2 regions of the Geobacillus lituanicus genome follow, and region 1 is predicted to be linked to the other one. Evidence: predicted binding sites of a transcription regulator. Region 1 holds the regulator's gene; the other holds the start of a gene.
What was found. Region 1 encodes NrdR, which represses ribonucleotide reductase genes. Its sites were predicted from a motif close to AACACNATATATNGTGTT; they were not measured.
Positions count from the first base shown of each region.

Region 2: the regulator NrdR is predicted to act here: its motif matches at 1,871-1,888, upstream of ACR1UW_RS13065 (vitamin B12-dependent ribonucleotide reductase).

Region 1 is NZ_CP194773.1:2,858,749-2,862,167, forward strand. Features, by position in the region: gene dnaI (primosomal protein DnaI) at 1-31, opposite strand, end outside; gene ACR1UW_RS14650 (replication initiation and membrane attachment family protein) at 43-1,434, opposite strand; gene nrdR (transcriptional regulator NrdR) at 1,540-2,001, opposite strand; gene ACR1UW_RS14660 (hypothetical protein) at 2,069-2,467, opposite strand; gene speD (adenosylmethionine decarboxylase) at 2,594-2,968, opposite strand; gene ACR1UW_RS14670 (glyceraldehyde-3-phosphate dehydrogenase) at 3,269-3,419, opposite strand, start outside.
Region 2 is NZ_CP194773.1:2,555,239-2,558,657, reverse strand. Features, by position in the region: gene ACR1UW_RS13080 (ROK family protein) at 1-282, shown strand, start outside; gene ACR1UW_RS13075 (rhodanese-like domain-containing protein) at 341-715, opposite strand; gene ACR1UW_RS13070 (lipoate--protein ligase family protein) at 925-1,761, shown strand; gene ACR1UW_RS13065 (vitamin B12-dependent ribonucleotide reductase) at 2,015-3,419, shown strand, end outside.

The DNA of each region.
Region 1 (3,419 bases):
GCCGCTGCAACAGTTGATTTACTCGTTCCATCGCCTTTACACCTACGATCCATCACGGTATTTTTTCAGCCGTTCCTCGAGCTCTTTGCGCGCCTGTTCCACATCAAAGTCGTCATCATCCGGCTGGCTGTAATCCATGTTCAGCCAGTCGGGGACGATTTCGGTGCGCACGACTTTGCGCACTGTCCGCGTCCCTTTTTCTTTTTCATTCGCCCAGTTTTGGTACGTCTTTGCTTCCTCTTTAGCCAGCTCCATCGCCTCTTTGACGGTGCGCACCTTTTTGCGCGCCCAATGGCTGGCGATTTTCTCGACATATTTTTTCGATAGTTTCATATTCGTCCGCAGCATGACGTAATAAATCAGCACATTGACGACGCCCGGAAGAAGCTGCTGTTGAAACATAATATCTTCGATCAATTGCAAATCGGCGAGCGACGGCTCCGCTCCCCCGGAAATTTCCTTCAGAAGCTGGCGCGGGGAGATCGTCTCGAGCTGCTTCATCAACGCCTCCTCTTTTGTGCGCGGCTCGATGTGTTCCATCGTCCGGTAAGCGAGCGGCTGCACCCGTTCGACAAGGCGCGGGGCGGCGCCGCCGTGCTCGAGCTCATACCACTCCCGGGCCGCCCGGCGCAGGGCGTCAATGTCAATCTCGTATGCCGGATCGATGACGCCGAGGACAATTTTTTGCATTTCCAGCGGCGGGATGCCGTACAAAAATGCCAACTTTTTGATCGCTTCTTTCACTTTCGCGGTTACGGCCCGGCGCGGCACCATCTGTTTCGACAAGCCGGCAAAAAACAGCTCAAAATCAAACACGCCGTCATCGAGCGCATACGACGCCTCGTCCCGCCCCATGTGCACTTTTCCATCCGGCGGCTCGAGCTCGCGCCCGGCCTCTTCATTGAATCCCGCGACGATTTGTTCAGCATGAACGGACGAAAATACGTCCGAAAACGCGCGCGTCACCCGGGTGAACTTTGTCTCATCCACAGCCGGGCAGGCAAAACAGTCATTCAGCTGGGCAAACATATGACGGCCGACTTGCCGGTACAAAAAGACGCCGAGCATTTCGTCGCGGAAAAATTGATCCGGCGCCAGCGGCGGACGCAGCTCATACACAAACTGCTTCGGCTCTTCCGCCTCGGGGGCGTGGACGTACGTATTCAGCAGCCCGATGCCTTCGAGCTTCAGCCGCTCGCTGTAAATGTCCGGCAGGCCGCACTGCATGAGCGCCATAAGCCGATGGTGGGTCGCTTCCCGGCCGCCAAGCAGCTCGAGCTCCCCCCAAAGCGTCATATATAAGGCGAGCGCACGATGGCCGATCAGCGGCTGATACAGCATAGTCAACACTTTTCGGTCCGCATCGTGCAGCGCAGTGCGGCTTTGCACCATATACCGATCAACGGCCAACAACTCTTTCCAATGGTGTGGCATCGCTCCGACCTTCCATTCTGCCATATTCGTTTCCATCCACCTCTCGCCTTCCCGGCCGAAAAATAAGCTGAAAAAAGGGCCTGCCGCATTCCCGCCCGAGCCCTTTTACCGTTGTCCTTTTTTAATCAGCTCTTTTAGCTCTTCGATAAATACGTTGATATCTTTAAACTGCCGATAGACGGAAGCGAAGCGGACATAGGCCACCTCATCGATGCGCGACAGCCGCTCCATGACCATTTCGCCGATCGTTTCGCTTTTTACTTCCGATACGCCTTGGCTGCGCAGCTCGCGCTCGATTTCCTGCGTCACTTTTTCCAATTGCTCAAGCGCCACCGGCCGTTTTTCACACGCTTTGATCAAACCGCGCAAAATTTTTTCCCGGCTGAACTCCTCGCGCGTCCCTTCTTTTTTGACGACAATCAGCGGCGGTTCCTCGACCCGCTCAAACGTCGTAAATCGATAGTGGCATTGTTCGCACTCGCGCCGGCGGCGAATCGAGCGGCCTTCTTCGGCCGGGCGCGAGTCAAGCACGCGCGTGCCTTGGTGATGGCATGACGGACATCGCATAACATCCACTCCGTTCCTCTTCTTATCTTCTATCATACCGGAATGGCAGAGGGCAGACAAGCCATAGTCAGCTATTGAGGCCAGAACCAATATACGGCAGGCGGCCGTCAAGCTTCCGGTATAACTCAAGGATGACCGCCCGGCTGCGGCCAAAATCAAACGGCAAGAACTTTGTCTCGGTCGTCACCGAAAAGTCCACCGCCGTTTCAAACGGGCGGACGGAAATGACGGTGGCGACGATAAACAGCTTGGGGCCGCGCCGCGTTTGGGCGCAAAGCTCGCCGCGCTCTTCGGAAACGGAAAGCAGCTCGGCGTCAGGCAGCGAAGCGAGCAGCTCTTTCACCGCGTCGATGACAGCGCGGTGGGCCGCTTTGTAGTAATGGCTCCGGAGCTCGGCGTCCTCATGGTTTTCCCGCGTTTCGCAATGGTTCGTCAACGCATACTTCAACTTTTTCCACATGCTCATAGCCACGTCTCCCTAATCGTTCTTTTTTTTCACCATCATACCATGATTTTGGCCGCCATGGCACCGCCGAAAGCGTAAAAAAAGGAGCGTCCTGTTTACGCTCCTTTTGCTTCCGTTGTTATGGAATTACAGCGCGTGCGCCTTTTTCACTTCAATCGGGCGCATGCCGCGCGGCAGCTCAATCGTTTCCCGCGTTTGCGCGCCAAGCTTTTCGGCGATGTAATCCGCGGCGATGGTCGGGTCTAAATGGCCGCATGTATACACATCAATGCTGGCATAGCCGTGTTCCGGAAACGTATGAATCGTTAAATGGGATTCGGAAATAATGACGACCCCGCTTACGCCTTGCGGAGCGAATTTATGGAACGCGACTTCGCGAATTTCCGCTCCCGACTTTAATGCGGCGTCTACAAACGTTTTTTCAATAAAGTCCATATCGTTCAGTTTGTCAAAGTCGCATCCCCAAAGTTCCGAGATAACGTGACGACCCATCGTATCCATGCGCAAGTCCCCCTTTTAACCAATTTTCTCAAATAAAAAACAGATTTGTAGGTTGCAAAATGGCATGTATAACTACCACGGGGGAAAGTTAGTCCTAAGAGGTCCTAACCCTTTAAGTAGTCACATTACCTTTGCCGTTAAGAAGTTCACGAAACATAGTATACTTTGTTTAGGGGGTTTTTGCAACAGGCTTTTTTAATTTTTTCGCATGCCAAAAGGAAAAAGCGCCCACACCGCCACACGGGCGGATCGGACGCTTTGCGCATCTTTTCACGATTGCGAGATTGGAAGAAAAACTGCTTAAGCGTTCACATGAAGACGCTCATTCATTTTGGCGGCGACAAGGCTGGCCAAGTCGACGACGCGGCACGAATAGCCCCACTCGTTGTCGTACCAGGCGAGCACTTTCACTTTCCGGCCGTCAATCACCATTGTCGACAAACCGTCAATG
Region 2 (3,419 bases), 300 kb from region 1:
GGCATTTTGGCGGAAACGGGGCGTTATCTCGGCATCGGACTGTTGCAGGTGATCTACGCGTACAATCCGGAGGCGATCATTATCGGCGGCCCGCTGGCCCAAGCGGGCGAGTATGTGATCGGTCCGGCGCGCCAAGAAGTGAGAAAGCGAATTCTCGTCAAAAAAGAAAGCGAGCCGTCCATCATCGCCTCGAAGCTGAAAGAGAAAAGCTGCGCCATCGGTGCGGCTGCTTCGGTGCTTGAGGCGGTCGTCCTGCCGCCGGAATTTGAGACGGCTCCTTGACGGCTGCAACAGCAAAGGCGCCTGCCTAGTCCGGCAGCGCGCCTCTTTTTGCTGATCGCTACGCTTTTTTCTTCACTTTCCCGGTCCACGTTTTAAATCCGCCTTTTAAATGGTACAAATCGCGATACCCTTTCCGGTAAAGCATTTGCGCGGCTCGCCCGCTGCGCAGTCCGTTTTGGCAATATAAATAAATCGGCTGGTCTTTGCGCAATTCTTTCATGCGCATGCGCAGTTGGGTCAGCGGGATGTTGCGCGCCCCTAAAATATGTCCAGCCGCAAACTCATCCGGTTCGCGGACGTCGACGAGTTGCGCTTTTCGATAACCGGCGCGGAACTCTTCCTCTGTCAATGCTTTGACAATTCTCTTCTGCCAGAAGTACGTAATGACGGAATACACGATGATTGCGCCGAGAATAATGAGCAATGCTTCCACCCGTCATGCCTCCTTTCGCTTCGTCTGCTATTTCCTATTATATAAAGTCGCCGCCGGGAAGCAAAGAGGTTTTCGCGATGCCATTTTTCTTTCCTTCACCGGCGTTGTTTGCTAAACTAATAAAGGCGGCCAAAAGCGTCCCGCCCCTTGACGGTGGTCGACAAGCCGCCGCAGCGTTTAGAGTATGGAACAATAGAGAAGGTGGAACGATGGCAAAAGAAGTATGGCGCTTTATCGATTCCGGCTATTGCCCGCCGGCGTTCAATATGGCGCTCGATGAGGCGCTTCTCGATTGGCACAGCGAAGGAAAAATTCCGCCGACGATCCGCTTTTACGGCTGGAATCCGCCGACGTTGTCGATCGGCTATTTTCAAAAAGTGGAGAAAGAAATTGATTTAGACGCGGTCAAACGGCACGGCCTCGGCTTTGTCCGTCGGCCGACCGGCGGGCGCGGCGTCCTGCACGATAAAGAATTGACATACAGCGTCATCGTCTCTGAGTCGCACCCGGCGATGCCGAAGACGGTGACGGAAGCATACCGCGTCATCTCCCAGGGCATTTTGGAAGGATTTCGCTTCCTTGGGCTTGACGCGTATTTCGCCGTGCCGAAAACAGAAGAAGAAAAAGCGGATTTGCGCAGCCCGCGCTCGGCTGTTTGCTTTGACGCACCGTCGTGGTACGAACTTGTCGTTGAGGGGCGGAAAATCGCCGGCAGTGCGCAAACGCGGCAAAAAGGCGTCATTTTGCAGCATGGTTCGATTTTGCTCGATTTGGACGAAGACTTGCTGTTCAGCTTGTTTAAATATCCAAACGAGCGGGTGAAAGAGCGTCTGCAGCGCGATTTTAAAAAGAAAGCCGTCGCGATCAATGAGTTGACGAGCCGCACGGTGACGATCGAGGAAGCGAAAGAGGCGTTTTACAAAGGATTTGAAAAAGGATTGAACATCGTATTGGAACCGTACACGCTCACCGCCGAAGAGTTGGCGTACGTCGAAGAGCTGGCGCGGACGAAATACGAAAGCGATGAATGGAACTTTAAGCGTTAGGCGGCAATATGGAACATCGCTCCTGTTTTGGCAAAAACGGCATGGCTGGTCCGTTTTTCGCCGTTTTTTGTCTTTTTTTGCTTGACAAAAACGAAATGATTTGTTCTAAATCACAATATATAGTATGATTTTCGTAAAAAATCATACTATATATTGTTTTTTTCTGTTTGATATGGTAAGGTAGAGAAGACAGGGCAACATTGGCAAAAACATGAGAGATTATATAATTATATAAAAGAGGAGAGATAGGAGAATGACGGTGGCGTCGTCCGAAAAAATGAAAATCAATATTGACAAGCTGAACGAGGATATCCGCCTATTTCCGCAAGTGCATCCGATTACGCCGGATATGCACATCACCCATAAAGGCGTATCCCGTTTGGTCATGTTGGACCGTTATTCGTTTAAGGATACGGAAAAGCTGACGCTCACACCGGGCGATTTCGTTGTGTTGACGATCAAGGAGGACCCGAAATTCCCAGCCCGCGGTCTCGGTTTTATCATCGATATTGACTGGGAGGCGAAAAAAGCGCGCGTGTTGATTGAAGACGAATACCGGCACGTGCTCGAAGGCGAGGAGGCGGAAACCGGCATTGTCCTTCGATCGCTCGACATTATCGACAAGCCGCTCGAGATTTTCTATGAGCAAATCGCCAAGCGCAATGCGACCGGGCTGGCGGCGGTGGAAAAGACCGAAGAAAAGCGGAAAGAGTGGTTCGAAAAGTTTTATCAAGAGCTCGCCAGCTTGAATTTTGTTCCGGCCGGCCGCGTGTTGTACGGGGCGGGTTCAGGCAAGGAAGTGACGTATTTCAACTGCTATGTGATGCCGTTTGTGAAAGATTCGCGCGAAGGCATTTCCGAACATCGGAAGCAGGTGATGGAAATTATGAGCCGCGGCGGCGGCGTTGGGACGAACGGCTCGACATTGCGGCCGCGCCATACGCTTGCGCGCGGGGTGAACGGCAAATCGTCCGGGTCGGTCTCATGGCTTGACGACATTGCGAAGCTGACCCACCTTGTCGAGCAAGGTGGCTCCCGCCGCGGCGCCCAAATGATTATGCTGGCCGACTGGCACCCGGACATTATCGAATTCATCGTCTCGAAAATGCAAAACCCGCGAATTTTGCGCTACCTGCTTGAAAATATGGAAGACGAGGGCATCAAAAAAGCAGCGCGCGACAAACTGAAATTCACGCCGCTCACCGAGCGGGAGCGGACGATGTACGAAGCGATCGTCCGGTATAAAAACGCGCCTGACTACGGCGGCTTCACAGAGGAAATTATCAAAGATGCCGAAGAAAAACTGCGCACCGGCGGTACATACACGGTGCACAACCCGGACTTTTTGACCGGTGCGAACATTTCCGTCTGCTTGACGAAAGAATTCATGGAAGCGGTCGAAAAGGACGAAGAATACGCGCTGCGCTTCCCGGACGTAGAAACGTATTCTGAAGAAGAAATGCGCATTTACAATGAAAAATGGCATGAAGTCGGCGATGTGCGCGAATGGGAACAAATGGGCTACCGCGTCCGCGTCTACCGGAAAATCCGCGCCCGCGAGCTTTGGAAGTTGATCAACATTTGTGCGACGTATTCAGCCGAGCCGGGCATTTTCTTCATCGACAATGCCAATGAAATGACGAACGCTCGCGCGTACG